4 regions of the Kosakonia beeri genome follow, and region 4 is predicted to be linked to each of the others. Evidence: predicted binding sites of a transcription regulator. Region 4 holds the regulator's gene; each other region holds the start of a gene.
The links. The regulator Fur, encoded in region 4, represses iron uptake genes when iron is present. The targets are predictions, from matches to a motif close to ATAATAATGAGAACNACTATCAA.
Positions count from the first base shown of each region.

Region 1: ACUY4S_RS18225 (TonB-dependent receptor domain-containing protein) is a predicted target of Fur. The motif match lies at 4,476-4,498, and genes of this name have one in related genera.
Region 2: fepB (Fe2+-enterobactin ABC transporter substrate-binding protein) is a predicted target of Fur. The motif match lies at 1,362-1,384, and genes of this name have one in related genera.
Region 3: ACUY4S_RS07140 (Nramp family divalent metal transporter) is a predicted target of Fur. The motif match lies at 5,111-5,133, and genes of this name have one in related genera.

Region 1 covers NZ_CM135106.1:3,847,795-3,853,668, reverse strand. The annotation lists gene zinT (metal-binding protein ZinT) at 100-744, opposite strand; gene ACUY4S_RS18260 (hypothetical protein) at 958-1,464, opposite strand; gene ACUY4S_RS18255 (helix-turn-helix domain-containing protein) at 1,543-1,941, opposite strand; gene ACUY4S_RS18250 (DUF2938 domain-containing protein) at 2,017-2,508, shown strand; gene ACUY4S_RS18245 (four-helix bundle copper-binding protein) at 2,571-2,897, opposite strand; gene ACUY4S_RS18240 (con-10 family general stress protein) at 3,264-3,440, shown strand; gene ACUY4S_RS18235 (hypothetical protein) at 3,542-3,778, shown strand; gene ACUY4S_RS18230 (Rdx family protein) at 4,112-4,390, opposite strand; gene ACUY4S_RS18225 (TonB-dependent receptor domain-containing protein) at 4,615-5,874, shown strand, end outside.
Region 2 covers NZ_CM135106.1:3,547,371-3,553,244, reverse strand. The annotation lists gene entS (enterobactin transporter EntS) at 1-264, shown strand, start outside; gene fepB (Fe2+-enterobactin ABC transporter substrate-binding protein) at 265-1,233, opposite strand; gene entC (isochorismate synthase EntC) at 1,411-2,586, shown strand; gene entE ((2,3-dihydroxybenzoyl)adenylate synthase EntE) at 2,597-4,207, shown strand; gene ACUY4S_RS16845 (isochorismatase) at 4,218-5,069, shown strand; gene entA (2,3-dihydro-2,3-dihydroxybenzoate dehydrogenase EntA) at 5,069-5,824, shown strand; gene entH (proofreading thioesterase EntH) at 5,825-5,874, shown strand, end outside.
Region 3 covers NZ_CM135106.1:1,467,070-1,472,943, reverse strand. The annotation lists gene ACUY4S_RS07160 (ion channel protein) at 1-503, shown strand, start outside; gene ACUY4S_RS07155 (alpha-keto acid decarboxylase family protein) at 497-2,158, opposite strand; gene mgrA (L-glyceraldehyde 3-phosphate reductase) at 2,341-3,339, shown strand; gene ypeC (DUF2502 domain-containing protein YpeC) at 3,462-3,788, shown strand; gene ACUY4S_RS07140 (Nramp family divalent metal transporter) at 3,833-5,071, opposite strand; gene ACUY4S_RS07135 (NupC/NupG family nucleoside CNT transporter) at 5,424-5,874, shown strand, end outside.
Region 4 covers NZ_CM135106.1:3,407,288-3,413,161, reverse strand. The annotation lists gene ACUY4S_RS16220 (beta-N-acetylhexosaminidase) at 1-388, shown strand, start outside; gene fur (ferric iron uptake transcriptional regulator) at 577-1,023, opposite strand; gene fldA (flavodoxin FldA) at 1,311-1,841, opposite strand; gene ybfE (LexA regulated protein) at 2,006-2,287, opposite strand; gene ybfF (esterase) at 2,419-3,192, opposite strand; gene seqA (replication initiation negative regulator SeqA) at 3,375-3,929, shown strand; gene pgm (phosphoglucomutase (alpha-D-glucose-1,6-bisphosphate-dependent)) at 3,954-5,594, shown strand; gene ACUY4S_RS16185 (EamA family transporter) at 5,652-5,874, opposite strand, start outside.

The DNA of each region.
Region 1 (5,874 bases), 440 kb from region 4:
TGATATGGCGGTTATTTCCCACCCACTGCAAAATGCTTAAACACGCTATCGCGTGATTCATGCGCCAGGCGGCACAGATTGCCGCCCGACGCAGCGAGATTAGTGGTGTAACATCTCTTCGACAATCTGCTCTTTATTCATATTGTACGGATAATAGGTCGGCCAGTTGTCCATCTCTTTTAACAATGCCTCCTGAGACGTATTGCCCATAAAAATATGGAAGTGCTGTGATTGCCGCGGGGCAATAATATGATCGCTGAACTGCACATATTTCGGCGCGTTGGACTGGCTCTCTTTACATTCGAAAAGGTAACGCACGCCTTTTTTACCTGAGCTGTAGGTGAGGATTTTATAGCCTGCATAGTCATAGCGGCAGCTGCTGACGCTGTCCCCCACGTGGAATTCCATCACGTTATTTTCAATACCGATCATGTCGACGTTTGTGGCGTAGCCTTTTTTGTAATAGGCCCGATACTCTTCCACGGTTTTGTCACCCTGTCTGGCTTTTTTCTCCAGCACCGGATCGAGCGAACCGTCCTGCAAATAAGGGTAGAGCGACTGCCATATGCCCTCCCAGTCGGCCAGCGTCCGGTCTTTTACATCTTTATTATCGAAAACGCCTTCACTGGCTTTGCGCTCCACTTCTGTTAGCGGCTTGCCGTGATGGTGGTCGTGCGCCATGCTCTGTGCGCTGCCAAGCAACACACTCATGCCGAGTAAAAACGCTTGTTTCTTCATGATCATCGGTAATCCCTGTTTATCGTTTGTGACAAATTGAAATGTTATAATATAACAAAACTAAATGCTACCCACGCGAAAGGGTGACGCCTGTCGTTTAGTGTGTGAAAGACGAAAGGTGCAAGACGATAGCGCGCCAGGAAGAACGTGCTGGGCATGGGGAAGCCCACGGCCAACGGCCTGAATCAGGCGCTGGCCTAAGAGAGTACAGCTTGCGAATTAACGCGGGAAACCGTTTTGAAGGCAGATCTGTCGGCTGGTGCGCAGGGTAAAAGCAATTTTTTGCGGGTACTGGGCGTAATAATTGTGTTCCTCTTCCAGCCCTTTTTGCTGCGCCAGTTTGACCGTTTCCAGCGAACAGGTACGGTAGATCAGATCTTTTTGCATCTTGTGCTGACGTTCAAGCTGCGCTGTGCTGGACTGTTTAAACCAGTCTGGCGTCAGGGAGTAGTCGAAAACCACGCGATTTCCCTGCGGGTGCACATCTTCAACATAGAGATATTCACCGATTTTCATCCGTTTTTGCCCGCCCATACGCGTTTTATCCGCTTCTGCGCCATGTACCGCCAGCTCTTCAACACTCATGGTCTGGATTTTTTGTTGATAAACGCGCACATACTCTGCTGGCTGGGCGTAGTGAGTGGCATAGCGTTGGCGCATTTCCGCATCGCTTACCGTGCACCCTGCCAGCAGGGCGGGTAGCAAGATGACCATTTTTTTCATCATTCCGTTCCTCGTTATCGTTTTTTGTCCACTCAGGATAGGCGCAACGGCACAGAAATGAACTCTTATTTCAGGTAGGGATTAACGGGTGAGGAACAATCCGCGGGCGACGATTTTCTGAAATTCCGGGCACTGGCTGTGTTCAGGGGCGCTACAGCCAGCAATGTGTTTCAGACCGCGACTGAGCAGACGGAGTTTACGGATGGTGTGGTCTATCTCCTGCGCCCGGCTAACTATTTTCTTCGGATCCAGCGTTACTTTTCCTCGGGGGTCAAACATCTGTGCCATCTCATCCAGCGTGAATCCGGCTGCCTGACCGAGGGCTATCAGCTGTAACTGGTTGAGGACGTCCTCCCGGTATTGCCTTCTCAGACCGTGGCGGCCGAGGGGGCAAATCAACCCTTTTTTCTCGTAGAAGCGCAGGGTTGAGGGCGCAATACCGGCGCGCTCTGCCACTTCGCCAATATCCAGCTCTTTCATTGTTGACTTAAACCTCACTTCACGTTGCACACTGTTGGCAAGCTTATCACTGACAAGGTAAAGAAGGCACAACGCATGGACACAGACCTGATTATTCGGCTGCTCATCACGGGGTTGGGCGCAACACTATGCATGGATGTGTGGTCGCTGTTTCAGCGCCATGTACTGGCGATCCCTTCGCTGGATTATGCGCTGGTAGGGCGTTGGATCTTATGGATGCCCAGCGGGCGATTTTACCATCAAACGATAGGGCAGACGCCCGCGTGCAGTGGCGAAAAAGGCGTAGGTTGGGGCATGCACTACCTTACGGGCACTATTTTTGCGTTTCTTCCGTTCTGCCTGGCCGGGCGCGACTGGTACTGGCAACCGACGCTATACCCTGCACTGCTGGCCGGGATAATAAGCCTGTTCGCCCCGTTTATGGTGATGCAACCGGCTTTTGGTTTTGGCATTGCGGCGGCAAAAACACCGCGCCCTGGTCGGGCCAGGTTGCTCAGTGTCTTAACACATCTGATATATGGCGGCGGGCTATATCTGTCTGCCTGGGTAATAGCGCGAGTCGTATGAAGCAGCACCCAGCAGGACACTCAGGTGAAACCCTCAGGCCAGAGATAAGCCTGAGGGATCCATCATGCGGCCATTTGCAGGCACGCATCGGCGCAGCGGCGGCAGATTTGCGCGCAGTGCTGACAGTGTTCATGTTGGTAACGACTGCACTCTTCGGCGCAGGCACGGCAGATATCAATGCAGATGCGGCTAATAGAGGCTAAATGTTCGCTTTCCAGCGCCATGAATTGCCCGGTCACCCGGCAAATGGCGGCGCACTGCATATCCAGCCGGATACAGGCTTGCATCGTCTGCACATCTTCTTCTTGCAAGCAGGAAATGGCGCAATGTTCACAAGCCGCAGCGCACTGGTAGCAGGTTTCGACACATTGTTGATGTTCGGAATGCATAATTATCTCCACATTTTTTGTGTGTCATTCAAGTGTGCACAAAATATCCCACTTAGCCACTTTTCAGGCGGTATTAATTTAATCGTCCTGTGATAATTCAGTGGTTTCATGTAAAATAAAGAAGATACATCTCCTTTTTTGTCTGTGCTTTTTTTTAATTTTTTACGGGTGGTAATAAAAAGAAATATGGCGCAGTTATTCGTTGTTAATGAGTAAGTTGCATTCCCTATGCAATTTATTTTATTTATTTGGCGCTTATACTTTGACTTATTCTCATAAACAACCAGACTTAAAGCTCTAACGCGATCGATATGCCAACGAAATATGCGTACCGATTATGTCGATAATGAGAAGTGGAGATATACCATGGCAGAACAACATAGAGGCGGTTCAGGTAATTTCGCAGAAGATCGTGAAAAAGCATCCGAAGCAGGACGCAAAGGCGGCCAGAACAGTGGCGGCAACTTTAAAAATGACCCTGAGCGTGCATCCGAAGCCGGTAAAAAAGGCGGACAGAACAGCCACAGCGGCGGCAAAAAATAACCGCTGCGCTTTGCAGTTATATGACTTTATTAAGACAATAAATTTTCGCTGTCTTAATAACAGGCGAGCCGGAGACGGCTCGTTTTAAATGGCATGTTATCATGTCGACTGAGGAACTCATGAGACAAAAAAATGAAAATAATAATGATGACGATGATACGGAAATAGTAGAAATTACCAATTTTATTATCACTGAAGCATCATGTAGCGTAAAACATACCCGAATAATTATTGATACATCTGAAGACGTTAATTTACCTCTCGCCCCTTATCAAAAACGCCTGATTCACAGCATGGCAATTCGTAACATCACCCCCGACGATGCAAAACAGAAATAACGTTCATTATTTTTTGGTCGTTGCTCCGTTTATTTTATCGCAACCACGTTCACACAGACGTTAAAAAAATTCCCGAATAAACAGCAAAATAGTGTTTTCAGCGCTGTTTTTTTCGCCTGCCGCCTGGCTTTTTTTCTTTCCGCTTATCTATAGTCAGAACATGAGTGGCGAGAGGGAGGGTACCGTGCTGAAAAGTGAAAAAGATGATCCACACCATGCGCCGGAGTCGGGTGAAAAACAGCCGCAACCGGTGAAGAAGTAACAAAAAGGTCGCTGCGGCGACCTTTTTGTTGTGGCAAAACAGGCATGATGGTTTGCCCTGCTACTGCCTGTTTACGCTTTTTCTACATGTCCCAGCGGCTTCTCCGGGAAACAGTAATCACGTACCCGGCGTTTAAGTTCGGCGGCATCCGGAAAACCACCATCCCGCTTGCGGTCCCAGATCACCTCACCCTCAATATCAATCACAAATATCCCGCCTGTGCCCGGCACGAGCGTGACAGCACCCAGATCGGTGCTAAAGGTATGCAGCAACTCCTGCGCCATCCAGCTGGCGCGCAGCATCCAGTTGCATTGTGAGCAGTAATGCAGAGTAATGGCGGGTTTGGTCATTTTTTTCACCGTCGGCGTGCCTGTCAGAGTCTTTATTGTAAGCAAAGTGCGTCGGGAATATGAAGTTGCTATGAATTTGTTGCAAGTGATAATTATTATCATTACTATCTGGCCGATAACGATGAGGATTGGCCTTCAGTGTCTGGTGCGGACACGGCACAATCCCGCGCCTGACTGGAAGTAAGCGGTGAGCCTGATACTAATAACTCATAGGCTTGCAAAATATGTCTCAATCGCAACTTTCCCGGCCTCGCTTTAGCAAAAGCATGCTGGTGACTTCATTACTCGCAGCGCTGTATCACACCTCCGCCTGTGCGGCAGAGGCAGGTTCAACCACCGTCACAACCAGCCTTCAGGATAATGCTGAAGAGATGGTCGTCACCGCGCCCGCACCGGTATTAAAGGCGGGCAGCCACCACGCTGTCAGCGCCCAGGATTTGCAAAACAAAGGCGCCAAAGACTTCGGCTCTGTTATGCGGTACGAACCGTTGATCAGCGCGACCGGCTCCAGCGGCGGTTCTGGTAACGGCAAAAGCGGTTTCGATCGGGGGGGTTACACCGGCTATAACATTCGCGGGCTGGAAAGCAACCGTGTCGGGATTGACGTTGACGGCATTCCACAGCCAGACGCCACTGGCCGCAGTTATGTCAGTCGTTCTGGCCTGAACACGTTTGGCATTGGCCGCGACTATATCGATCCTTACATGTACGGGGCTGTCGACATTCAGTCCGGCGCCACCGCAACAGATAACGCCAATACCTCGATTGGCGGTAACGTCTCGTTTAAACCGAAATCCGCCGATGATTTTCTGCATCAGGGTAAGGATAGTTATTTTGGCTACCAGAGCGATTACGACTCCGCCGATCGCAGCTGGCATAATGGCGTGACGGGCGCAGCAGGGGACGATACCCTGCGGGGAATTTTTGTCTACAGCCGCCGCGATGGTCAGCAGACCCGCAACAACAGCGGCACCCACGACGCCTACCCGGCCAACTGGCACTCCGACGCGATGCTGGCGTCCGGCATCTGGCAGCCTAATGAGGCGCACAAACTGAGCGCTACGCTGGACTATTACCACAAAACCAACCACACCCATTACGACAGTTGGGACAGCAGCGGTAATGCGATTCTGGGCGAGGCACAGCAGACCAGCCAGACCCGCCGCTGGGGCGTGAGCCTGAAAGATGACTGGACGCCGATGAACGACTGGCTGGACAGCCTGTCCACCAGGCTCTTCTATCAGCATACAGAAGCACATGACCGCACCTGGATGCCGGACAGCACCACTGCCACAATGGAGACGGTTTACTCCAACTATGACACCGACACCTGGGGCATGCAGACGGCACTGGCAAAAAGCCTTGGCCGCCACGATCTGAGTGCCGGTTTCAATGCCAGCACCAGCAAAACCCAGCGCCCGTTTAACCAGTCACCTGTACCCAGTACTTTCAGTGTGATCATGCAGCCCGAAGCCGACAGCAGC
Region 2 (5,874 bases), 140 kb from region 4:
ACGGCGGTGAGTTCGCTTCTGCAATACACGCTGTTACAAACCCAGACCCCGGAGGCGATGCTCGGGCGCATCAATGGCTTGTGGACTGCGCAAAATGTCACTGGCGACGCGATCGGTGCGGCGCTGCTCGGGGCCATGGGATCGATGATGACGCCAGTGGCTTCCGCCAGTATCAGCGGGATGGTGCTGGCTGTGGTAGGGCTTGGGCTTTTGGTAATGCTCAGCGAGCTGCGCCGTTTTCGCCAGACGCAGCCCGCAGCATAGTTAATCAAACAGCGCAGAGAGACGCTGTAACACGCGGGTCGCGCTGTAGTAGTCGAGGCGGAAAGTTTCTGCGCCCAGGGCGTAAACGCGCTTGTTCTGTACGGCGGATAAATGCGCCAGTAAAGGGTTGGCAAGCAGCGCATCGGCATCCTGCTGGTCGCTGGCAAACAGGAACAGTGACTGGCCATTCAACCCGGCCGCCAGGTTTTCACCGCCCAGTTGCACAATATCGTGGCGTTTGCCCTGACTCTGGCTGGTTTGCAGCCCGGCAGGCAACCCGGCAAGCGCAAAGCCAAGTTGTTGCATCAACTTGCCCTGCGCCGATTCTGCAGTCCATACGTTGGCACCGTGCGCTGCTGGTGTATAAACCAGCGCGCTTACCGGTTGCGGTGGCAATTTAATGCGCGCTTTGACATCGGCCAGTTGGTGATTGAATTGTGCAATCCGCGCTGCGGCCTGTTTTTCCTGGCCGGTGATAAGGCCAAGCTGGGTCAGCAAATCTTGCCAGCTCTTGTCGTCGTAATTGATGACCAGCGTCGGCGCAATGGTGGAGAGCTGATCGTAGAGGGCCAGTGCAGAATCGCCGCCGGTCGCGCTAATCAGGATCAGGTCGGGCATTTGCGCCGCGACGGCTTCGGCATTCGGTTCACCGATATACAGGCGTGCAACATGGCGCTGTTTAGCCACGTCGCCCCACTGGCGCAAGAAGCCCTGATTATCGGCAAAGCGGTTATTGGGCGTGGTTGCACCGCTGGCAATGACCGGGGCATCTATCGCCAACAGCGAGCCAGTGAGGGTAACGCTGGTGGAAACAATGCGCAGCGGTTTGCTCGCGATCTGCTGTGTGCCGTGGCTGTCGCTTACCTGGCGGGGCCAGTCAGCGGCCATTGCTGAGGATAGTCCTAAAAGAAAAATGCCCAAAAACGTTAAGGGCTTACGGCACAAAAAGGGAAATTTCACGAGACGCATCCTGTTTTTGTTGAGGTTAATGCTTCTCATTTTCAATGTTGAGCGGGGAGGATGCAAGGGGCAGTCACTCAGAGAGATATTCTGCTGTTGACAGAGCCGTGCATAACTTTTTATCTTACTGCGCAATAATACAAATGATAATCATTCTTAGTTCATTTATCGTTGTTGGAGGATGATATGGATACGTCCCTGGCTGAGGAGATCCAGCTCTCTGTGCAGACGCTGGCCGCGGATCAGTTTTTCTTTATGTCGCCGTACCGTAGTTTCACCACGTCCGGCTGTTTTCGTCGTTTCTCTGAGCCCGCCGCAGGCGGCGATGCCCAGGACAGTCGCTTCCAGAAAAAACTGGCACAGGCATTTGCCGAAGCCAAAGCTGAAGGTATTGCCAGCCCGGTGATGGTGGGGGCGATCCCGTTTGATACCACCCAACCTTCTGCGTTGTTTATTCCGATCACCTGGCAGGCATTTTCCCGCCCGGCGAAACAGCGCTCTGCCCGCTACTTCAACGCAGGCGAGATGCCGAACGTGAAGGCACAGACTTACCTCCCGGATCAGGATGTTTTTATGGAGATGGTGGCGCGCGGCGCGGCCAAAACCGCCACCCCCGAGGTGGATAAAGTGGTGCTTTCCCGGCTGATCGACATTACCACCGATGCGCATATCGACAGCGGCGTCTTGCTGGAGCGATTGATCGCGCAAAACCCGGCCAGTTTCAACTTCCATGTGCCGCTGCCTGAAGGTGGCGCGTTGCTGGGTGCCAGCCCGGAGTTGCTGCTGCGTAAAGAAGATCGCCACTTTAGCTCCCTGCCGCTCGCGGGCTCTGCACGTCGCCAGCCAGATGACATGCTCGATCGTGAAGCGGGGAATAAATTGCTCGCCTCGGAAAAAGATCGACACGAGCACGATCTGGTGACGCAGGCGATGAAAGCGGTGCTGACGCCCCGCAGCCAGTCGCTGACCCTGCCGGACTCGCCGCAGTTAGTGACCACGCCGACGCTATGGCACCTGGCAACGCCGATAGAAGGCGAGGCGCTGGAGGGCGAAAACGCCTTGACGCTGGCTTGTTTACTGCACCCGACGCCTGCGCTGAGCGGTTTTCCGCACCAGGTAGCGAAAAAACTGATTGCTGAACTGGAGCCTTTCGATCGGGAACTGTTTGGCGGGATTGTCGGCTGGTGTGATGCCGAAGGTAACGGCGAGTGGGTGGTGACCATCCGCTGCGCCCGTGTTCATGACAAAAATGTCCGGCTGTTTGCCGGTGCCGGGATTGTTCCTGCCTCTTCGCCGTTATCGGAGTGGCGTGAAACCGGCGTCAAACTGACCACCATGTTAAACGCGTTTGGTTTGCAGTAAGGAGCAGATAATGACCCTTCCCTTTAATCGCTGGCCGGAGGCGTTCGCTCGCCGCTACCGTGAAAAAGGTTACTGGCAGGATGTGCCGTTAACCGACATTCTCACTCGCCATGCGCACAGCGAAGTCACTGCAGTGATTGACGGCGAGCGCGAGTACAGTTATCGCCAGTTACATCAGCTCTCCGACAATCTGGCCTGCTCCCTGCAGGCTCTGGGCCTGAAGCGTGGGGAAACCGCACTGGTGCAGCTCGGCAATGTGGCCGAGTTCTATATCACCTTTTTTGCGCTGCTGAAAATAGGCGTTGCGCCCGTCAATGCGCTGTTCAGCCATCAACGCAGTGAACTGAATGCGTACGCCACGCAGCTCAAACCGGCCTTACTGATTGCCGATCGTGAGCATGCGCTGTTCGCGAACGATGATTTTACAACCGATTTTGTGGCGCAGCACAATGCGGTACGTGTGGTGCTGCTGCGGGGTGACAACGGCGAACATGCGCTGAATGCGGCGATCGCTCGCCCGGCGGATAATTTTATTGCCACGCCGACACCTGCCGATGAAGTGGCGTTCTTTCAGCTTTCCGGCGGCAGCACCGGCACGCCGAAACTGATCCCACGCACCCATAATGACTACTACTACAGCATTGCGCGCAGTAACGAAGTGTGTGGTTTTACGGCGCAAACCCGCTACCTGTGCGCGCTGCCGGCAGCCCATAACTACCCGATGAGCTCACCGGGCGCGCTGGGCGTGTTCCTTGCGCAAGGCTGCGTGGTACTGGCCGCCGATCCGAGCGCCACACTCTGTTTCCCGCTGATTGAAAAACATCACATCACCGTCACAGCGCTGGTGCCACCTGCTGTCAGCCTGTGGTTACAGGCGATCCAGGAGTGGGGGAGCAACACGCAACTGGCATCGTTACGTTTATTGCAGGTGGGCGGCGCGCGGTTGTCGACCACCCTTGCTGCGCGTATTCCGGCAGAAATCGGCTGCCAGTTGCAACAGGTGTTCGGTATGGCGGAAGGGCTAGTGAACTACACCCGACTGGACGATCCGCTGGAGCGCATTATTGCGACTCAGGGACGCCCGATGTGCCCGGACGATGAAGTCTGGGTGGCGGATGAAAACGGCAATCCGCTGCCGCGTGGTGAGGTGGGCCGCCTGATGACGCGCGGCCCTTACACCTTCCGTGGTTATTTCAACAGCCCGGAACACAACGCCAGCGCGTTTGATGAAAACGGTTTTTACTGCTCCGGCGATCTGATTGCCATCGATGACGAAGGCTATATCACCGTGCAAGGGCGTGAAAAAGATCAGATCAACCGCGGGGGCGAGAAGATTGCCGCCGAGGAGATCGAAAACCTGTTGCTGCGTCATGAAGCGGTGATCCACGCCGCCCTGGTCAGCATGGAAGACAGCCTGCTTGGCGAAAAGAGCTGCGCTTACCTGGTGGTGAAAGCGCCGTTACGCGCGGTGGCGATCCGTCGGTTCCTGCGCGAGCAGGGGGTTGCAGAGTTCAAACTGCCGGATCGCGTGGAGTGCGTGGATGCACTGCCGCTGACGCCGGTGGGTAAGGTCGATAAAAAACAGTTACGTCAGTGGCTGGCGCAGCGCGCCCCGGCGTAAAGGAGAGAGAATGGCTATTCCAAAATTACAGGGCTACGCACTGCCAACGGCGGCCGATATCCCGGAAAACAAAGTCAGCTGGGCCTTTGAGCCAGCGCGTGCCGCGCTGCTGATCCACGATATGCAGGAGTACTTTATTCAGTTCTGGGGTGAAAACTGCCCGATGATGCAACAGGTGGTGGCGAATATTGCTGCCCTGCGTCAGTTCTGCAAACAACACCATATTCCGGTCTATTACACGGCGCAGCCGAAAGAGCAGAGCGATGAAGATCGCGCCTTACTGAATGACATGTGGGGGCCGGGCCTGACTCGTTCGCCGGAGCAGCAGCGCATTGTGGCGGCACTGGCACCGGATGAGGCAGATACCGTACTGGTGAAGTGGCGTTACAGCGCATTTCACCGCTCGCCACTGGAGCAGATGCTAAAAGAAACCGGACGTAACCAGCTTCTTATCACCGGGGTTTATTCGCACATTGGCTGTATGACGACCGCCACGGATGCGTTCATGCGCGATATCAAACCGTTTATGGTTGCCGATGCGCTGGCGGATTTCAGCCGTGACGAGCATTTAATGTCGCTGAAATATGTTGCCGGTCGCGCAGGGCGTGTTGTGATGACGCAGGATGTGCTGCCTGTTCCGGGGAGCAAAGCCGCGTTGCGGGCGCTGATCCTGCCGCTGCTTGATGAGACCGACGAGCCGCTCGATGATGAAAATCTGATCGACTACGGACTCGATTCCGTGCGCATGATGGCGCTCGCGGCGCGCTGGCGCAAAGTCCATGGCGACATCGATTTTGTGATGCTGGCGAAGAACCCGACCCTGGATGCCTGGTGGGCGCTGCTCTCTCGCGAGGTGAAATAATGCCTGCGCTGGATTTTACCGGTAAAACCGTGTGGGTAACCGGCGCGGGAAAAGGCATTGGTTACGCCACCGCGCTGGCGTTCGTTGAGGCTGGCGCGCAGGTCACCGGGTTTGATTTGGCGTTTGCCGGGCGCGATTACCCTTTCGCCTGCGAGGTGGTGGACATTGCCAGTGCGGAACAGACGGAAGCCGCCTGTGCGCGTTTGCTGGCGCAGCATAATCGGCTGGATGTGCTGGTGAACGCCGCCGGAATTTTGCATATGGGGGCAACGGATGCGCTCTCACCGCAGGCATGGCAGCAGACCTTTGCGGTGAATGTGGGCGGGGCGTTTAATCTGTTTCGCCTGACCATGTCGCAGTTCCGGCGTCAGCAGAGCGGGGCGATAGTCACGGTCGCCTCGGATGCCGCGCATACGCCACGCATTGGCATGAGTGCCTATGGCGCCTCCAAAGCGGCGCTTAAAAGCCTGGCGCTGACTGTTGGGCTGGAACTGGCGGCAAGCCATGTGCGCTGCAATATTGTTTCGCCCGGTTCAACAGATACCGACATGCAACGCACCTTGTGGGTTAGCGATGATGCTGAACAGCAACGTATTCGCGGTTTTGGCGAACAGTTTAAGCTCGGCATTCCGCTGGGTAAAATCGCCCGTCCACAGGAAGTGGCTAACACAATCCTGTTCCTTGCTTCCGATTTGGCCAGCCACATCACCCTGCAAGATATTGTGGTGGATGGCGGTTCCACGCTGGGGGCATAAATGATCTGGAAACGCCATTTAACCCTCGAAGAACTGAATGCCACCAGCAC
Region 3 (5,874 bases), 1.9 Mb from region 4:
TGCACCGCCTGATCCAGCAGTTGAAAAATCCGGTACTGGCGCTGGGAATAGGTGGTTTTCTGCTCGGTATCCTTGGCATTATCGGCGGCAATATTACGCTGTTTAAAGGGTTGGACGAGATGCAACAGTTGGCCTTTGCCCAGACATTTACCGTCAGTGATTACCTGCTTTTCGCGCTGGTCAAATTGGCAGCGCTGGTGGTGGCTGCCGCCTGCGGTTTTCGCGGTGGGCGGATCTTCCCCGCGGTATTTGTGGGTGTGGCGCTGGGGTTGATGCTGCACGCGCATGTGGATGCGGTTCCTGCGGCGGTCACGGTCTCCTGCGCAGTGCTGGGCCTGGTGCTGGTCGTCACACGTGATGGCTGGCTGAGTTTATTTCTTGCTGCTGTCGTGGTGCCCGATACCACCCTGCTGCCGCTGCTCTGTATCGTGATGCTGCCCGCCTGGCTGCTGCTTGCCGGGAAACCCATGATGATGGCTCCCCGGCGTGACAACGATCACTGATTGTTGCGCGCTTCCAGAGCATGCGTCACATCGCGCAGTAAATCTGGCAGATCGATTTTGGGCAACATTACTTCAATCAGTGCCAGGCGGTGATGATGTGCAGCGGCTTCCAGCGCCTCGGCTAACTGTACCGTTTCACTGACACGCCAACACTCTGCCTGGCAATCGTGACTCAGGGCATGCGGAATGTGGGTCCAGTTCCAGCGGGCAATATCGTTATAGCGCTGCTGTGCGCCATGAATCGCCCGCTCCACGGTATAGCCGTCGTTATTGAGCACAACAATAATGGGGCGTAAATTGTCGCGCAGCATCGACCCCAGCTCCTGAATAGTCAGCTGCGCGGCACCGTCACCGGTAAGCAGGATCACCCGCCGTTCCGGATATGCCGTCTGGGCACCAAAGGCCGCGGGCAAACAAAAGCCGATGGAGCCCCATAGCGGCTGCACCAGGAAGTCCACCCCGGCAGGCAGGCGTAACGCCGCTGCGCCAAAGGCCGCGGTTCCTTGATCGGCAAGGATAATGTCGCCGGGGCGAATAAAGTCCTGCAGCGTTTGCCAGAAAGCAGCTTGATCCAGCGTTCCCTGGTGCCTGTGCTGGCTGGGGTTATTTTCCCGCGCCTTTTTCTGCAAGGCACAGCGCGGATTATTGCGACATACCGAAGTCAGAGTGCTGACCGCATCCTGCATCGATAAACCACTGAACCAGGTTTCACCTACCCGTGCCGCGAACGGTTGGATGTCGATAGTCCGTTCTGGCGGCAATTGCTGTGTGAATCCTGCGGTCAGTGTGTCGCTAAAGCGCGTACCGACACAAATTACCGTATCGGCGTCCTCTATCGCTTCGCGAACTGCCGCCGGGCTTGCCGCGCCACTGTAAGTACCCACAAACCCCGGCTGCGTTTCATCAAACAGGCCTTTCCCCATCAACATCGTGGCGTGTGGCAGTGGAAAATCGCGCATCCAGCACTGCAGCATTTTCTGAACGCCAAAACGCTGAGCCAGAAAATCTGCCAGAAGCGAGAGTCGCTGGCTTCCCGACAGCCGTTCCTCAACATGGCGACGAAAGGCCGCCAGTCGCGTTTCGTTGCCGGGTATGGCGGTCGTAGTGATAACGTTTACAGGCGGGGTTGCCGGCATTTTTGCCACGTCTGCAGGTAGCATTAGATAACACGGGCGTGACGCTGTCAGCATGGCACGGATCACCCGGTCAATCTCATAGCAGGCGTTTTGCGCCGTCAGCACCGCGCGCGCTGCCGTCACCGGCTCACTCATACGCCAGAAATGGCTAAAATCGCCGTCGCCTAACGTATGGTGCAGTAATTCTCCCCGTCGCTGCACTCCGCTACAGGGCGCGCCAACAATGTGCAGTACTGGCACATATTCTGCGAAACTCCCGGCGATACCGTTGATTGCACTCAGTTCACCCACACCAAAAGTAGTCAGCAGCGCCCCCGCGCCCTGGCAACGCCCATAACCGTCCGCCGCATAGGCAGCATTGAGTTCGTTAGCGCAGCCCACCCAGTGCACCGCCGGATGTTGAATGACATGGTCGAGAAATTGCAGGTTATAGTCGCCAGGCACCCCAAAAAGATGATGGATGCCACAGCCTGCGAGCCTGTCCAGCAGATAGTCGGCAACAGAGTAATCGGTTTGCATTACAGTGATCCTTCTGAAATCCGGGTTTTATCTGAGTATTGGGGAACTGTGATGAGAGTCCAGGATATGCGCCATATTTAAGGTGGCAAGCAAGCTTTACGATGGCGAGCGGTGTAAGCTCAGTCGGTCATAAATGTAAACGCATACACTGTAAAGAAATCAATCGTTGAAGGGGCACCGGCATGGTTTATCAGGCGAGTTCTACGCGTTACGAAAAGATGGTCTGGCGTCGCTGCGGTAACAGCGGCCTGAAACTCCCGGCAATCTCGCTCGGGCTGTGGCACAACTTCGGCGACGCGACCCTGCTGGAAAACAGCCGGCAGTTACTGCGCCATGCCTTCGACCAGGGCATTACCCATTTCGATCTGGCGAATAATTACGGGCCGCCGCCCGGTTCAGCAGAAAAAAACTTCGGGCGTATTTTGCAGGAGGATTTTCTGCCCTGGCGCGATGAACTGGTCATCTCCAGCAAAGCAGGTTACACCATGTGGGATGGCCCTTATGGTGACTGGGGTTCACGCAAATATCTGATCGCCAGCCTCGATCAAAGCCTGCGCCGGATGGGGCTGGATTATGTTGATATCTTTTATCACCATCGCCCGGATCCAGAAACGCCGCTGCAAGAAACCATGCGCGCACTCGACCATCTTGTCCGCCAGGGCAAAGCGCTGTATGTCGGTCTGTCCAATTACCCGGCAGCACTGGCGCGTCAAGCCATCGACATCCTCAATGATTTGGGTACACCGTGTCTCATTCATCAACCCAAATATTCGATGTTTGAACGGTGGGTGGAAGAGGATTTATTGGATCTGCTACAGGAAAAAGGCGTGGGCAGCATCGCCTTCTCACCGCTCGCGGGCGGGCAGTTAACAGACCGCTACTTGCAGGGCATCCCGGCGGATTCTCGCGCCGCCAGCGGCAGCCGTTTCCTCAATCCGGAGCAGATCACAGAAGAGAAACTGGCGACCGTGCGCGCACTCAATGCGATTGCAGAACGGCGGGGACAGAAGTTATCGCAGATGGCGCTGGCATGGGTGCTGCGTGGCGACAAAGTGACCTCTGTGCTGATTGGGGCCAGCAAGACCAGCCAACTGGACGATGCTGTTGGCATGCTGGCGAACCGCCACTTCAGCGCCGCAGAGTGTGAAGAGATCGACGCGGTGCTTAGCGGCGTAAGGTAGACCATTTTAGCAAAAAGTGCTCCCATTCATGATTTCGGAGTTGCGCCACTAATACGGGATATTACCGCCCCGTAATATTGTTGTAACAGGCCGTTTCGGCCCCGATCGTGAAGGAGAAGAGTATGTTCAGGTCACTGATTCTGGCAGCCGTGTTAATGGCTGCCGCGCCGCTGGTCGCGAATGCTGGCGAAATCACCCTGTTGCCGTCTGTAAAATTACAAATTGGCGATCGCGATAATTACGGTAACTACTGGGACGGCGGACGCTGGCGCGACCGCGATTACTGGGGTCGCAATTACGAATGGCGCGGCAACCGCTGGTATAAACACGATCGCGGCTGGCATCGCGGCTGGGATAAACGCGACGCCTATGAGCGCGGCTATCGCGAAGGCTGGCGCGACCGTGACGACCACCGTGGACCAGGCCGCGGGCACTGGCGTCACCACTGAGAATAAAAAAAGGAGCGCATGCGCTCCTTTTTACTGTTCCCGTTTTAAATCCCGGCAATAGTTCCAATTAATAACCAGCCATTCAGGCATACGACCAGCGCCACAATTACCCAACCGGTCCGCTTAACCAGCACGCTGTTAACCAGCTCGCCCATCAGCTTGCGGTCGCTGGTGAACACCAGCAACGGCACCAGAGCCAGCGCAATACCAAAGCTCAGCAGCACCTGGCTCATCACCAGAATCTGCGTTGGATCCAGCCCCAGCCAGATAACAATAAACGACGGCATCATAGTAATGGTACGGCGTACCCAGAGCGGAATATGGAAACGCACAAACCCTTGCATCACTACCTGCCCGGCCAGCGTACCGACCACCGTCGAAGACAGCCCTGCTGCCACCAGACTCAAACCAAAAGTGGTCGCCGCCGCATGGCTGAGTAGCGGCTCCAGCGTCAGGTAGGCCTGGTCAAGATCGGCAATACCGGTATGGCCGTTGAAGTGAAACGCGGCGGCGGCAGTCGCCATCATCGCAAGGTTCACAAAACCGGCAATGGTCATGGCGATGCCAACATCCCATTTGGTGGCGGAATAACGCTCGCGCTGTGTCCCCTGATGCATGTGCTGCGTCAGCGAGGAGTGCAGGTAAATTACGTGCGGCATAATGGTCGCGCCCAACACGCCAGCGGCAAGAAACACCGCTTCTGTACCCGGCAGGTTAGGGATGACAATCCCTTTCGCCAGCGCCGCCAGTTTTGGCTGCGAGAACACCAGTTCAACAATATACGCCGCAGCAACAAACAGCAGCAGCCCGCCAATCACCTTCTCCAGCGGTTTTTGCCCGCGCCGTTGCAACATTAAAATCAGGAACGTGGCGATACCGGTAAGCACGGCTCCTTGTAACAGCGAGACGCCAAGGATCATTTTGAAGCCGATGGCCGCACCAATGAATTCGGCAAGATCGGTGGCCATGGCGATGATTTCCGCCTGCACCCAATAGAACCAGACCAGTGGGCGTGGATAGTGGTCACGGATCTGCTCTGCGAGGTTTTTGCCGGTGGCAATGCCGAGCTTGGCTGACAGCAACTGGATCAGCATCGCCATCAGGTTTGCCCAGACCACAACCCATAGCAGCTGGTAGCCGAAACTCGCCCCCGCCTGAATGTTGGTGGCAAAGTTACCGGGATCGATATAGCCAATCGCCGCAATGAACGCCGGTCCCATTAACGCGAACCTGAGTTTGCGCGCTGCACGCCCATTGCTATTCTCAACGCGACTACTGTTCATTTTTCGCCCTTAAATATAGCCTTTGCTATGTTTGATGCTACCAAAATGAGAATGATTATCAAGAGCATTTAAATGGGTTTGCTTGATTTCTCTGATAGCCAGAAACAATAGAAGGGCTGAATGTTCAGGATGGTGACGGCGACAACAGCATCTGCCGCAGCGTTATGTTAAGAGTTTAGCATGCGATGCAACTTTTCACTCCTTTACTTAACATAACAGAAATGTATGTTGGATCACTAATTTTGAGTCTGGTCACAGGTCATTAATATAGTGTGTGTTTGATCTCGTTTTCTTTTGGCTTGTTACATAGAATGTGCACGAAATTTCTACCCGTCTCATATTTGGAGCAAATATGTCCCGCGTTCTGCACTTTGTCCTGGCGCTTGCTGTTGTGGCGCTGCTTGCCTTGCTCGTAAGCAGCGATCGCAAGAAAATCCGCATCCGCTTTGTTATTCAATTGCTGGTTATTGAAGTTCTGCTGGCCTGGTTCTTCCTGAACTCGGATATTGGCCTCGGCTTCGTAAAAGGCTTCTCCGAGATGTTTGAAAAACTGCTCGGCTTTGCCAACGAAGGCACGAACTTCGTATTCGGTAAAATGAATGATGAAGGCCTGGCGTTCTTCTTCCTGAAAGTGCTCTGCCCGATTGTGTTTATCTCTGCACTGATCGGTATTCTTCAGCATATTCGCGTGCTGCCAATCATTATTCGCGCCATCGGGACGGTGCTGTCTAAAGTGAACGGAATGGGCAAACTGGAATCCTTTAACGCCGTAAGTTCGCTGATCCTTGGTCAGTCTGAGAACT
Region 4 (5,874 bases):
CGAGCGCGCATGGCACCGTGCTGCATGGGAGCAGGACTACAAAGCAGGGCGCGAGTACAAAGGCGGTGAGACACACCTTGTCGATGTGAAAGCACTGGATAAAGACTGGATGCGTTTTGCTAATCTGTTAGGGCATCGTGAACTGGCAAAAATGGAGAAAGCGGGTGTGCATTACCGCCTGCCGGTACCTGGCGCGCGCGTCGTAGGTGGCGTGCTTGAAGCCAACACCAGTTTCCCTGGAATGGTGGTGGAATACTCTACCGACGGGGGTAAACAGTGGCTGCGTTATAACGATAAGGCACGTCCGCAGGTGAGCGGGGAAATACGCGTGCGTACCACCAGCCCGGACGGTAAGCGCACGAGCCGCGTGGATAGCATCAAAGCCTAGTTGAGGCTTATTATCCGGCCCGGCAGCGAAAGCATGTCGGGCTTTTTTATTCCCGCATAAACACGGTTCCCGGTGAAGGCCGCGTGTTACGTTTCGTTTTCCCGGTCGGGAAAGCGCAGTGTCATCCAGGGGCGTTTAACAGGCAAAAAAAAGCCAACCGTCAGGTTGGCTCAGAGTAAGAAGAACGATTATTTCGCGTCGTGCGCGTGTTCATCTTCGCGGCAGTCACCTTCGGCGCAGTGGCCATAAAGGTAGAGACTGTGATTCGTCAGACGAATGCCGTGTTTGGCGGCAATTTCGCGCTGGCGCGCTTCAATGGAATCGTCACTAAATTCAATCACTTTGCCGCAATCGAGGCAAATCAGGTGATCGTGGTGATGCTGTTGGGTCAGTTCAAAAACGGACTTACCGCCTTCGAAATTGTGACGGGTCACAATCCCGGCGTCATCGAACTGGTTTAACACACGGTAAACAGTGGCCAGGCCGATCTCTTCGCCCATGTCGATCAGTCGTTTGTATAAATCTTCCGCACTGACATGATGGTTATCCGGTTCCTGAAGCACTTCCAGGATTTTTAACCGAGGAAGCGTGACTTTCAGGCCGGCCTTCTTTAATGCGGTATTGTTGTCAGTCATGCGGAATCTGTCCTGTTGCTATACGATTCACTTCCTTAGCGGAAGTTATAGGAATGCACCTGGGATAATGCGTCTCATTATAGAACTGCCATGCCTAAATGAAAACTGCAAGCCCTCAAGTAAAGTAAGCTTTTAAAACGTGGTCTCGCCAACAAACTCCTTGCGGCGAGGCCACTTTAGCAGGGCTTATTGTACAGCGATGAAGGAAAAAGTTAAAAATTTGTAGCAATTATTTCCATCGCTTTTACCTATTAATACGGTGCAACCTACAGGTTGCACCATTATCATCAGGCGTTGATGATGTCGTCCAGGTGCAGCTCTTCAGAAACTTGTTTTACCCATTTTTCGACACGCTCTGCGGTCAGTTCTGGCTGCCTGTCTTCATCAATTGCCAGCCCGACGAAGTGATCGTCATCCACCAGGCCTTTAGAGGCTTCGAAATGGTAACCCGCCGTTGGCCAGTGACCGACGATAGTTGCGCCGCGTGGCTCGATAATGTCGCGAATGGTGCCCAGCGCATCGCAGAAGTATTCGGCATAATCTTCCTGGTCGCCGCAACCGAACAGGGCGACTAACTTGCCGTTGAAATCCACTTCTTCCAGCGTCGGGAAGAAATCATCCCAGTCGCACTGCGCTTCACCATAGTACCAGGTCGGAATGCCAAGCAGCAGAATGTCATAGCCTTCGAGATCTTCTTTGCTGCTCTTGGCAATGTCATGAACATCAGCAACGTCTTTACCAAGCTGTTTCTGAATCATTTTGGCGATATTTTCAGTGTTGCCAGTGTCGCTGCCGAAGAAAATGCCTGTAATTGCCATGAGTAAAATAACCTCTTGAAACTTAATGAGTATGGTGGTGGCGTTTAGCCCACAGATAAGGGCAATCATAGCAGAACAGGGAAGTGCGCGGAAACTGCTATCGCCACGGACTGCACTGTATGCCACATGAAAGTATGAATAAAGGTGATGATTCGGAGGATTCGTTATTCGCGCAAGGCCTGCAGCTGCGTAAGCAGCATCTCTTCGATAAGCTCGCTGCGGCTCATATTACGGGCGTCCGCCAGCTCATTGAGGGCGTCTACCGCCTCAACGTTCAGTTTCAATTCGACGCGTTTAAGCCCGCGAACTTTATCGCGTTTTAGCTGATTGCGTTTATTGATGCGCAACTGTTCATCACGCGCGAGCGGGTTAGTCTTCGGTCGTCCCGGGCGACGCTCATTCGCGAACAGATCTAGGGTCGTACGGTCCGTTTGTTCTTTAGCCATGGTTTAAGCATACTACGGGAAATACAAGCAATCGGGTCGTAGCCCGGGCTGAATAGCGCGCCATCATACATCAGCACAACGGGCACGCCAACGACCGGGCGCGTTCAAACGACCGGTCGCCGCCTTTTTAATCAGTTTGCCTTTTCAGCGAGATAACGACGGATTGCGCGCATAACCGCATCGGGTTTCTCTGCATGCACCCAGTGGCCCGCGCCTGCAATAACATGCGCCCGCGCCTGTGGGAATTGCGCCAGCAGCGCGTCGCGGTATGCTTCGGTCACATAAGGTGAGTTGCCGCCGCGAACAAACAGCGCGGGTTTCTCCCACGCCGGGACGTTTTCCCAACCGACAATCTGCGAATATTGATCCCACAGTACCGGTACGTTGAAGCGCCACTTCCCGTCGGCAAAGGATTTCAGCAGAAACTGAATCACACCTTCTTCGTTAATGACTTCACGCATTATCGCTGTGGCTTGCTGGCGTGTGGTGACGTGCGCCTCGCTGACGGCGTTAATGGCGGCAAAAATCTCATCATGACGGCGTACGTTATAATTAACGGGCGCAATATCAATTGCCACCAACTGGTCGATGCGTTCTGGCGCCAGCGCGGTGAGTGCCATTACCGCTTTGCCGCCCATAGAGTGACCAATGAAAGTGGCTTTCTCGATCTGATGAGCGTCGAGCGTATCTCGCAGATCCTGCGCCATCGCCGGGTAGTTCATCTCGTCTGAGCGGGGAGAAAGGCCGTGGTTGCGCATATCCACCTGCAATACGTCATGGTCCTGAACCAGGTCTCGGGCGAGTATGCCAAGGTTATCCAGGCTGCCAAACAGACCATGAACAAGGACAACAGGAGAATTGTTGTGCGGATGTTGTGCAGTTAGCGCGCGTGTATTCAATTTCATGGCAAAGTTCTTTTTTTCACTCAAGCGGGTTAGGTTATTATGTTGAACATTCTGCCGCCCTGCTGCAAGGTTCAGAAATCGTCTGAGTTTTGCCGCTACCCTGGTTTGACGCTATCCGCTGTTGAGATTTCACTTTATAATCCCAACACTTGTATTCAGATTAGATATCGCACTGGATTAAGATGAAAACGATCGAAGTTGATGATGAGCTCTACACGTATATTGCCAGCCACACAAAGCATATTGGTGAGAGTGCATCCGACATTTTACGGCGCATGTTGAAATTTTCCGCCGTTGCCCAGTCCCCATCGCAGTTACAGCCTGCGCCGGTAAAAGAGACGCGTACGGTCAGTACCGTTGAAGGGGTTAAACCGGCAAACACCGCCAAAGATAAAGTCCGCGCCGTGCGTGAGCTGCTGCTGTCTGATGAGTACGCCGAACAGAAAAAGGCGGTGAATCGTTTCCTGCTGGTGCTGTCTACACTCTACTTACTGGATGACAAGGGGTTTACGGAATCCACCGAGTCTCTGCATGGGCGCACCCGCGTATACTTTGCTGCGAATGAGCAGACTTTGCTTCAGAGCGGCAACCAGACCAAGCCGAAACAGGTGCCGAATACCCCTTATTGGGTCATAACCAACACCAATACGGGCCGTAAATGCAGCATGATCGAACATATCATGCAGTCAATGCAATTCCCGGCGGAATTGATTGAGAAAGTTTGCGGCACAATTTAATCCTTGCATTGAAAGGACCAGGCAATGGCTAACCACCCACGCGCGGGGCAACCTGCACAACAGGGCGATTTGATTAACGTCGCTCAACTTACGGCGCAGTACTATGTGCTGAAACCTGAAATTGGTAATTCAGAACATGCGGTGAAATTCGGCACGTCCGGTCACCGTGGCAGCGCAGGTCGCCACAGCTTTAACGAACCGCATATTCTGGCCATCGCGCAGGCGATTGCTGAAGAGCGCGCGAAAAATGGTATTACCGGGCCGTGCTATGTGGGTAAAGATACTCACGCACTGTCTGAACCTGCTTTTATCTCCGTGCTCGAAGTGCTGACAGCCAACGGTGTAGATGTTGTGGTGCAGGAAAACAACGGCTTTACCCCGACGCCTGCCATTTCCAATGCTATCCTGGTACATAACAAAAACGGCGGCGCGCAGGCGGACGGCATTGTCATTACCCCGTCCCACAACCCGCCGGAAGATGGTGGCATCAAATACAACCCGCCAAATGGCGGTCCGGCTGATACCAATGTCACCAAAGTGGTGGAAGATCGTGCCAATGCCTTGCTGGCTGATGGTTTGAAAGGCGTCAAACGCATTTCACTGGATGCCGCGCTGGTGTCTGGTCATGTGACCGAAAAAGATCTGGTGCAGCCGTTTATCGAAGGGCTGGCAGATATCGTCGATATGGCCGCTATCCAGAAAGCCGGTCTGAAACTCGGCGTCGATCCGCTCGGTGGTTCCGGTATTGAGTACTGGAAACGCATTGCAGAGCATTACAAGCTGGATCTGACTCTGGTAAACGACCAGGTTGATCAGACATTCCGTTTTATGCACCTGGACAAAGACGGTGTGATCCGTATGGATTGCTCCTCTGAGTCTGCAATGGCTGGGTTGCTGGCGCTACGCGATAAGTTCGACCTGGCGTTTGCCAACGATCCGGATTATGACCGTCATGGCATCGTTACCCCGGCGGGCCTGATGAATCCTAACCACTACCTGGCAGTGGCAATCAACTACCTGTTCCAGCATCGCCCGCAGTGGGGCAAAGACGTCGCGGTGGGTAAAACGCTGGTTTCCTCGGCCATGATTGATCGTGTGGTGAATGACCTCGGCCGTAAGCTGGTGGAAGTGCCGGTTGGCTTCAAATGGTTCGTGGATGGCCTGTTTGACGGCAGCTTTGGTTTCGGCGGCGAAGAGAGCGCAGGGGCCTCGTTCCTGCGTTTTGACGGCACCCCCTGGTCGACCGATAAAGACGGCATCATCATGTGCCTGCTGGCTGCGGAAATCACCGCCGTCACCGGGAAAAACCCGCAGCAGCATTACGATGAACTGGCCGCACGTTTTGGTGCGCCAAGTTACAACCGTCTGGGCGCCAGCGCCACTTCTGCGCAGAAAGCCGCGCTGTCTAAACTGTCACCAGAAATGGTCAGCGCCAGCACGCTGGCAGGCGATCCGATCACTGCACGTCTGACCGCTGCCCCAGGCAACGGCGCGTCGATTGGTGGACTGAAAGTGATGACCGACAATGGCTGGTTTGCTGCACGTCCGTCGGGCACTGAAGACGCCTATAAAATCTACTGTGAAAGCTTCCTGGGTGCTGAACACCGTAAGCAGATTGAGAAAGAAGCGGTAGAGATTGTCAGCGAAGTGCTGAAAAACGCGTAAGCGTTTGACATAAAAGGCTCCTGCGGGAGCCTTTTAACATTGCATTGCGCGGTTTAACTAACCCAGCGCCACCATCAGCGCCCCGGCAGTAATTAACGCGACACCCGCCGCGGCAACCAGCGATACTTTCTCGCCAAACAGCACCACTGCCAGGATCACCGCAAACACCACGCTTAATTTATCGATCGGTGCCACGCGCGACACATTGCCGCTTTTGATGGCCATAAAATAGAACAGCCAGGACAGTGCACCCGCCACGCCACTCAGCACCACAAACAGC